2 regions of the Paenibacillus sp. FSL L8-0340 genome follow, and region 1 is predicted to be linked to the other one. Evidence: predicted binding sites of a transcription regulator. Region 1 holds the regulator's gene; the other holds the start of a gene.

Region 1 (4,215 bases):
AACTTTCGGAAAAGCCTTCTAAAGCGAACTTAGTGGCATGATAGTATCCGAAACCTGCAAATGCACGTAAACCGCCTAGAGAAGATATATTTAAAATAGTTCCGCTCTTTTGCTCTCTCATAATTGGTAGCACATGATCTATCATGTGCTTGACTCCCCAGAAATTAACAGCAAACATATTTTCAATTTGCTCATCATCAGCATTTTCAACAGGTGAGAAGTAGGCATAACCTGCGTTATTAACAAGAACATCAATTCCGCCAAACTTTTGCTTGGTTGCTTCAACAACACTTTTAATGTGCTGACTGTTTGTGACGTCTAACGGTAAAACCAAAAGATTGTCATTCTCCTGAGCGCCAGGCAGGTAAAGTTCTATGTCTAGCGGATTACGCGATGTTGCTACTACTTTGCACTTTTTAGCTATTAGCTCTAAAACTATGGCTTTCCCTAGTCCAGTCGAAGCTCCCGTAACAAACCATACCTTATTTTCCACCAATCATTATCCTTTCTCTATCAAGCATTTATAAGTTATGATAAATATACAACCTGAGAGTTACTCTCAGTCAAGAGAAAGGAAGCATATCATGTACACCATTAATGAGGTAGCAAATTTCACAGGGTTATCTCCCCATACTGTAAGGTTCTATGCTAAAAAAGAGCTATTTCCAAATATAATCAGAAATCATCAGAATGTACGTCTTTTTTCCTCAAAGGACGTGGAATATGTTGAAATCGTCAAAGCACTGCGCATGACAGGTATGTCGCTTGAGAATATCAAACAATACATCGATTTATGCGAACAGGGTTCAGATACCGTGGAAGAACGCTATAACATCATAAGAGATCAACAATTATTGGCAGAAGATTACCTTCAAGAAGTCACACAACAAATTATGTTGCTACGAAAAAAAGTTAATTATTATCAACAAGCTATTAAAGAGGGTGAAGAAAATATAATTTGGAATCCTCACATATGAAAGTTGAAAGACACAAGTGGTATGAAAAATGGATTGTCCCAACTGTTCATTAAACAAACGTTTTGTGAAATTCTAAGAAGAAATGAACCAGTGGTTTTAAACAGATCTGTGTTCCCCGCTTCTGCTTCATCCTCCCGCTTCCCGAAACAGCAAAGAAACGGCATTTCTGCCGTTTCTTTAGGATGGACTCTCAGGGGCTCGAACCCTGGACAAATAGATTAAGAGTCTACTGCTCTACCAACTGAGCTAAGAGTCCATATGAAATTTGGTGGAGCCAAGGGGGATCGAACCCCTGACCTCATCGCTGCCAGCGATGCGCTCTCCCAGCTGAGCTATGGCCCCATGTGGCTGATTTAGAACTACAACTATGTATTCTAAAATCCGGAGTGAGCTGTTAGCTCCCATCGCTTCGTCATGTTTAAGTTCCGTAGGCGACTTCTATATAATATAAAAAATCGCCTTCGGTGTCAACACTTTTTCAAAAAAAGTTTTTGGGGGTGCAAATTGCTTCTACAACCCCTCAAACTCCTCGGTGTTTTTAGAGAGCAGTCCCTTCAGTTCCTTCATAAACATGTTGATATCCTTGAACTGGCGGTACACGGAGGCGAAGCGGACGTAAGCGACCTCATCGACAGGGTAGAGCTGCTCCATGACCAGCTCGCCAATCTGGCGGCTCTCCACTTCGGCTAAGGCGATGCCACGCAATGACTTCTCCACCTCGGAGACAATAGACTCCAGACGCTCTACGGAGACGGGACGTTTCTCGCAGGCACGGATAAGGCCGCGCAGGATTTTGTCGCGGCTGAATTCTTCGCGGCTGCCGTCTTTTTTGATCACGATCAGCGGAGTTTCTTCAATCATCTCAAAGGTTGTAAACCGCTTGCTGCAGCGCTCACATTCCCGCCTGCGCCGGATGGACTTATTCTCGTTGGCCGGACGCGAGTCAAGCACTTTCGTATTCGTGTGATCGCAGTAAGGGCATTTCATAAGCCTCAAGTCACTTCCTTTTGTATTAATGGTCGCTTTCCGGTCCGGCAATACGCCGGCTACCAGTAGCTCTTTTTTCCAGAAAACACCGTTTATTTGTTGTTATGAATATGCCATGTCCAGCACATAATACTGTTACCAACCGATAGGAGGTGAACAGCAATGAGCCAAAACAACAGCTCCAATAACCTGGTAGCTCCAAATTCACGCGGTGCCTTGGAACAACTGAAATATGAAGTTGCCCAAGAACTAGGTATCACGCTCTCCCCAGATGGATACCAAGGCAATAAAACTTCTTACGAAAACGGTTCGATCGGTGGTTACATCACTAAACGTCTTGTAACCCTGGCTGAGCAATCACTGGCAGGTCAATACAAATAACCTGTCCCCATAAGCTTGCCTAAAGAAGTATTAAACGGCCCTCAAGGCTGTTTAATGCTTCTTTTTCGTACAAATACAGTCTCAGTCTTCTCCCTTAGAACTCGCTGTAAATCTCCGTGTACTGGTCGTAGTAATAAATGACTCGCTGCACATAATGCCGGGTCTCGCCAAACGGGATATCCTTCACGGAAGCCGCTGTACCGTCCCAATTGCCTTTTTCCAGCCAGCTCTTCACTTTCCCGGGGCCTGCGTTATAGGCTGCGATCACAGCGGTACGGTTGCCATCAAACTGGCGGGAAAGTGATGACAAATACCAGGTTCCAAGCTCAATGTTGGCCGATGGCTCCCTCTTCAATTGTTGCAGCGAGACATCCGGAAGCTTGGCCTTTTCAAGTGCCCACTTCGCCGTATCCGGCATCAGCTGCATGAGTCCCAATGCGCCTTTTTTGGACTCCCGGCCGGTCTTATAGTTCGTTTCCACCCGGATGATGGCTGCCACAAGGAACGGGTCCATATCGTAGGTAATACTGTGCTCACGAATTTCTGCTTTATAATAAATCGGATAAAACCAGGACATCCAGTTGGTACTCAAGAACAGGATTGCAGTGAATCCAACGAATAACAGGAGCAGCACTCTTTTTTTACGCAGCCATTTCATCATAGGCCCAGCCTGTCCCACAATACGGCAACCTGCTGCTCAGTCTGGGCAAGAGTACCGCTGTTGTCGATGATGTAGTCCGCTCTGCGGCGCTTCAGTTCAATATCCAACTGGGCATCCAGTCTTCCTTGGGCCTGCTCCAGAGACAGCCCGTTGCGCTCCATCAGCCGGTCCAACTGGACCTCCCGGGGAACATAGACGACCACAATTTGCCCGAAAAGGTTGTCCAGCTCCGATTCATACAGCAGAGGGATATCTACAATAGTCAATCGCTGCGGGTCTTCTTGTTCCATTGTGTTCATACGTTTTTTGATTTCCTGGCGAATCGCCGGATGCGTCAACTGATTCAGTACCTGCAGGGCTTCCGGATCATGAAAAACGATCTCCCCCAGCTTGGTGCGGTTCAGTGTTCCATCCGGCAGCAAGATTCCTTCCCCAAAATGCAGCACAGCTGCAGCCAGCACCGGATGTCCCGGGAGCATGACTTCTCTGGCGATGGCATCAGCGTCCACGAGTCTTGCTCCCTTTTCCACAAACAGTGCGGACACGGTGCTTTTTCCGGAAGCAATGCCTCCGGTTAAGCCCATAATCATGTACTCACCTCATAATAGCTTCATTATTCCCATTGCAATTAACATTAACGCAGGCAGTACAGCAGCATGCTTCATCCAGTAACGACCAGACAGCTTAAGGCCTGTTCTCATGCCCAGCAGCAGAAAGGTTCCGCTGAACAGGGCGATCATAAGCGAGGTGGATACCGGACTGAATCCCAGCAGTGCAGCCCCGAGACCTGCTCCGAAAGCATCCAGCGACAGTGCTATTCCGAGCAGCATCGCTTCCATGGAGGAAATGCTCCCGGAGGCGTCCATATCGGCCGAAGACGGCGTACGGAGAATCTGGATGACCACCCCGAGATGGCGGAGCTCCAGTGAAAAGACTGCCAACTTCTGCGCATCTTTTTCGATCTCACTCACACAATCCGCAGTCGTATCTGCAAGGTCAGCAGTTGCAGCCTTCCCCATGGAAGCCACACCCGGCAGCAGTACCGCTCCTGTCTCCCGCCCTCGCGGATTGTGCTCCTTCTCCTTCTGGATCAACATCTGGACGAGGGACCAGCAGCCCATCAGGACCAGAATAATTGCGCCGATGCTTGAAGCGGCCTGCGGTGAAATCACCTTCGCCAGCAGCACACCGACCTGCATAGAGACACAA
Region 2 (4,215 bases), 1.5 Mb from region 1:
TCCCAATTGACTTGCAAATATCCCCATCAACGATGGGATAAGTGTTGAACCCGTATAAGCGCTTGCCATTGCAAGTCCAATGACACTTGGGGAAGCTATTTTGCCAAAACGTTCCGGTGTGGAATGAACAATACTTGGATAAATTGGTGCTCCGCCCAACCCCACAATAAATAGGGCACCTGCAGAAATCCAATAATGGACTGGCATAACAAGAATCAAAAGTCCAAAACAGCCCACGATTCCACCATATCTTATCAGGTTTTTACTGGATACGTTTGTCGACAGAAATCCAGATATGATTCTTCCAATAATGATTCCAATATAGAATAAGGAAGATAAAGCTGCTGCTGTGCCAGGTGAAACCCCTTTATTCCCTATAAAAAAAGATGCCATCCATAGACCTGCAGCAGCTTCCGATCCATTGTAACAGAGCATGGTAACCATGGATATTTTCACCCCTGGGATTCGTAAAGCCTCTCTGTTGCTGATCAATTTCTTTTCGTCGCTTCCTTCTTCTATACTCTCCTTCTCAAAAATCTTCCATAAAGACAAAGACGCCAGTAATATCATCGCTATAGTAAGCAGAAGTAAGCCTACTGTAACGTATCCTGCACGCCAGCTGTTATCACGGTTCAGCCAAAACGACATTATTATTGGACCCGTAAATGCTCCAATTCCCCAAAAACAATGCAACCAGTTCATATGCTTGGCTTTGAAATGCAGTGCTACATAGTTACTCAATGCAGCGTCCACGGAACCTGCTCCTAAGCCCAAAGGAATAGCAAGTAGAATTAGAAATATAAAATCTGATGAAATAGAGAATCCAAGCAAAGCAATAGTCGTAGAGAGTATACTGAACAAGGTTACCTTCCCCGTACCGTATCTGTGCAACAATCTGCTGGCAAATAAACTCGATATTACCGTACAGAATGAGACTATTAACGATATATAACCTGCCATTTCCGTTGTAGCACCAATATCGTCTTGCATAATGGGCCAAGCGCTGCCTAGTAAAGCATCTGGCAATCCGAGACCCATAAATGCGAGATAAATAATCATTAGTAATAATGTAACCATCTTTAGGGTTCTCCTCTATTGGGGTATTTGTAATCTGATCCAACTTCAAATCGAAACACAAATATAATAATATTGATATTCTTTCATGGGATCTTGCTATATTTTGATTGATTATAGCAATATTCAGTCAACGGACCGTATAAAGACCAGATAATAAGGTAATGGGTAGCCCCCTTACAAATGTGTCAGCTACTTCAGAGGCGGAAAAGTGCTTGCACCGCCTGAAGTTATGGGATTCCGCTACTCTAGCAAAGCGCTTACTAGACGGATTTATAACGAATAAGGCGGTTTGTCAATATTGACTTTCCAACATATAGTGATTAAAATAAACAACGCACACTAAATATAGTGTTAATATGATTTTTCAGTATTTAAAACTAAGCAATTCAATCTTTACAATTTTAAGAGTAGTTTCAATATTTACAGGGGGACTGACACCATGCTAGTCGCGTATGATTCAAAAACAGGAAACGTCAAACGCTTCATCGGCAAGCTGAAGCTGCCGGCTGTGCAGATTGAGGAGCATATGACGATTGACGAGCCCTATGTGCTAATTACATATACCACCGGCTTTGGACAGATTCCAGAGAAGGTGTCTGCTTTCTTGGGGAATAATTATGCCAATCTGAAAGGCATTGCTGCCAGCGGCAATAAGAACTGGGGCAAGCTGTTCGCAAACAGTGCAGACTTGATTGCAGACCAGTACAATGTGCCGGTTATCGGTAAATTTGAGTTATCGGGTACATTTGGCGATGTGGAACGAATTAAACAGGAGGTGAGCCGGGTTGCGGCATATTGAACTGAATAACATGTTAATGAAGCGGGACGAGAGCGGCTTCTTTCAACTGGACAAAGACCTTGAGGCAGTAGCCGAATTTATGCGGGATGTAGAGCGGCGGAGCCTGGTTTTTGCAAATACAAAAGCTAAGGTCGATTACATGATTGAACAGGACTTCTACGAGAACTTTTACGGGCAGTACAGCGTAGAGGAAGTTGAGCAAGTCTACCAGACCGCCCATAGCTACAACTTCAGCTTCCCTTCCTATATGGCAGCTTCGAAGTTCTACATGGACTACGCTGTAAAAAGCAATGACCGCAAGCAATATCTGGAGCACTACCCGGATCGTGTGGCGGCAGTCGCCCTCCACCTGGGACGCGGCAACGCCGATACTGCCGGAGTGCTTGCCCGTTCGATGATGGAGCAGCGTCTGCAGCCGGCAACTCCAACCTTCCTGAATGCCGGTAAAAGCCGGCGCGGTGAGCTTGTCTCCTGCTTCCTTATCGAAATGGACGATTCGCTCAATTCGATCAACTATGTACTCAATACCTGCATGCAGCTGTCCAAGATCGGCGGCGGTGTGGCAGTCAACCTGTCCAAGCTGCGCTCACGCGGGGAGACGATCAAGGGTGTCGAGGATGCAGCCAAGGGCATCATGCCTGTGCTCAAGCTCATGGAGGACGGCTTCTCCTATGCTGATCAAATGGGTCAACGCAAAGGCTCAGGAGCAGCCTACTATAACATTTTTGGCTGGGATGTCCTGGAATTCCTCGACAGCAAGAAGATTAACGCCGACGAGAAAACAAGGCTTAAAACTCTGTCCATTGGGCTGATCATACCGAATCGCTTCTATAAGCTGGCGAAGGACAATGAACCGCTGCATGTATTTGCCCCATATACTGTGTACAAAGCCTATGGCACACATCTCGACGATATGGATCTGGATGACATGTACGATAAGCTGCTGGCCGATCCGCGTGTCAAGAAAAAGAAGGCCATGAGTGCACGCGATATGCTGACCAAAATTGCCATGATCCAGCTGGAATCCGGCTACCCTTATATTATGAACAAGAGCAACGCCAATGCGGCCCATGCCCTGAAAAATGTCGGACAGATCAAAATGTCCAACCTCTGTACCGAAATCTTCCAGCTCCAGGAGACCACCGAGATTGCCGATTACGGACAGGAGGATACCATCCGCCGCGATGTAAGCTGTAATCTGGCTTCCCTGAATATTGTCAACGTGATGGAGCACGGCAAGATCCGTGAATCCGTACATGAAGGTATGATCGCCCTGACTGCCGTCAGCGACATGACCAGTATCTCCAATGCCCCTGGCGTAGCTAAAGCGAACAAAGAGATGCACTCTGTTGGTCTAGGCGTCATGAATCTTCACGGCTATCTCGCGAAGAACAACATCGCTTATGAAAGCGAGCAAGCCCGCGACTTTGCCCGGACCTTCTTCATGACAATGAACTTCCACTCCCTGGAGAAGAGCATGGAGATCGCTGCTGCAACCGGCAGATCTTTCCATGGCTTCGAGGCATCAGACTACGCCACCGGCGTTTATTTTGAGCGTTACCTGACAACGGATTACCGTCCGGCTACACCAAGAGTGCAGGAGCTGTTCGGGGATATGTATATCCCGTCGCCTGCAGACTGGGAACAATTGCGGGATGCAGTAATGTCTAACGGTCTGTACCATGCTTACCGCCTGGCGATTGCGCCAACAGCCAGTATTTCCTATATCCAGAATGCCACTTCGAGCGTTATGCCGATTGTGGAGCAGATTGAGACCCGGACTTATGCCAATTCAACCACATACTATCCGATGCCGTACCTGCGGCCGGACAATGTGTTCTTCTATAAATCGGCTTACCAGATGGATCAGTTCAAGGTCATTGACCTGATCGCGGAAATTCAGCCTCATATCGACCAGGGCATCTCGACCGTGTTGCATGTCAACAGCGATGTATCCACCAGGGAACTGGCCCGCTCCTACCTGTATGCAGCACATAAAGGACTGAAGTCGCTGTATTACACCCGGACCAAAAAGCTGTCCGTCGAGGAATGCCTCACCTGCTCGATCTAAATGGAAGGCTATTGCCGTAAAAAAAGGAGATTGCACGATTATGAGCGCTATTCAAGCCGTTAACTGGAACCGTCCCGACGACGATTTCTCATTGATGTTCTGGAATCAGAACATTATGCAATTCTGGACGGATGATGAAATTCCATTGTCCGATGATAAAATGTCCTGGCTCACGCTCAGTGAGCGGGAAAAGGACTCTTATATGAAGGTGCTGGGCGGACTGACACTGCTGGATACGATTCAAGGAGGGGTCGGCATGCCCCAGATT

Evidence for each region. The regulator NrdR, encoded in region 1, represses ribonucleotide reductase genes. The targets are predictions, from matches to a motif close to AACACNATATATNGTGTT.
Region 2: a site for NrdR is predicted at 1,413-1,430, ahead of nrdI (class Ib ribonucleoside-diphosphate reductase assembly flavoprotein NrdI). Genes of this name have one in related genera too.

The regions. Positions count from the first base shown of each region.
Region 1 covers NZ_CP151967.1:2,354,497-2,358,711, reverse strand. The annotation lists gene NST07_RS10335 (oxidoreductase) at 1-493, opposite strand, end outside; gene NST07_RS10330 (MerR family transcriptional regulator) at 585-977, shown strand; tRNA gene NST07_RS10325 (tRNA-Lys) at 1,161-1,233, opposite strand; tRNA gene NST07_RS10320 (tRNA-Ala) at 1,244-1,319, opposite strand; gene nrdR (transcriptional regulator NrdR) at 1,488-1,964, opposite strand; gene NST07_RS10310 (alpha/beta-type small acid-soluble spore protein) at 2,127-2,345, shown strand; gene NST07_RS10305 (lytic transglycosylase domain-containing protein) at 2,440-3,003, opposite strand; gene coaE (dephospho-CoA kinase) at 3,003-3,596, opposite strand; gene NST07_RS10295 (manganese efflux pump) at 3,606-4,215, opposite strand, start outside.
Region 2 covers NZ_CP151967.1:3,851,554-3,855,768, reverse strand. The annotation lists gene NST07_RS17230 (MFS transporter) at 1-1,077, opposite strand, end outside; gene nrdI (class Ib ribonucleoside-diphosphate reductase assembly flavoprotein NrdI) at 1,517-1,876, shown strand; gene nrdE (class 1b ribonucleoside-diphosphate reductase subunit alpha) at 1,863-3,947, shown strand; gene nrdF (class 1b ribonucleoside-diphosphate reductase subunit beta) at 3,988-4,215, shown strand, end outside.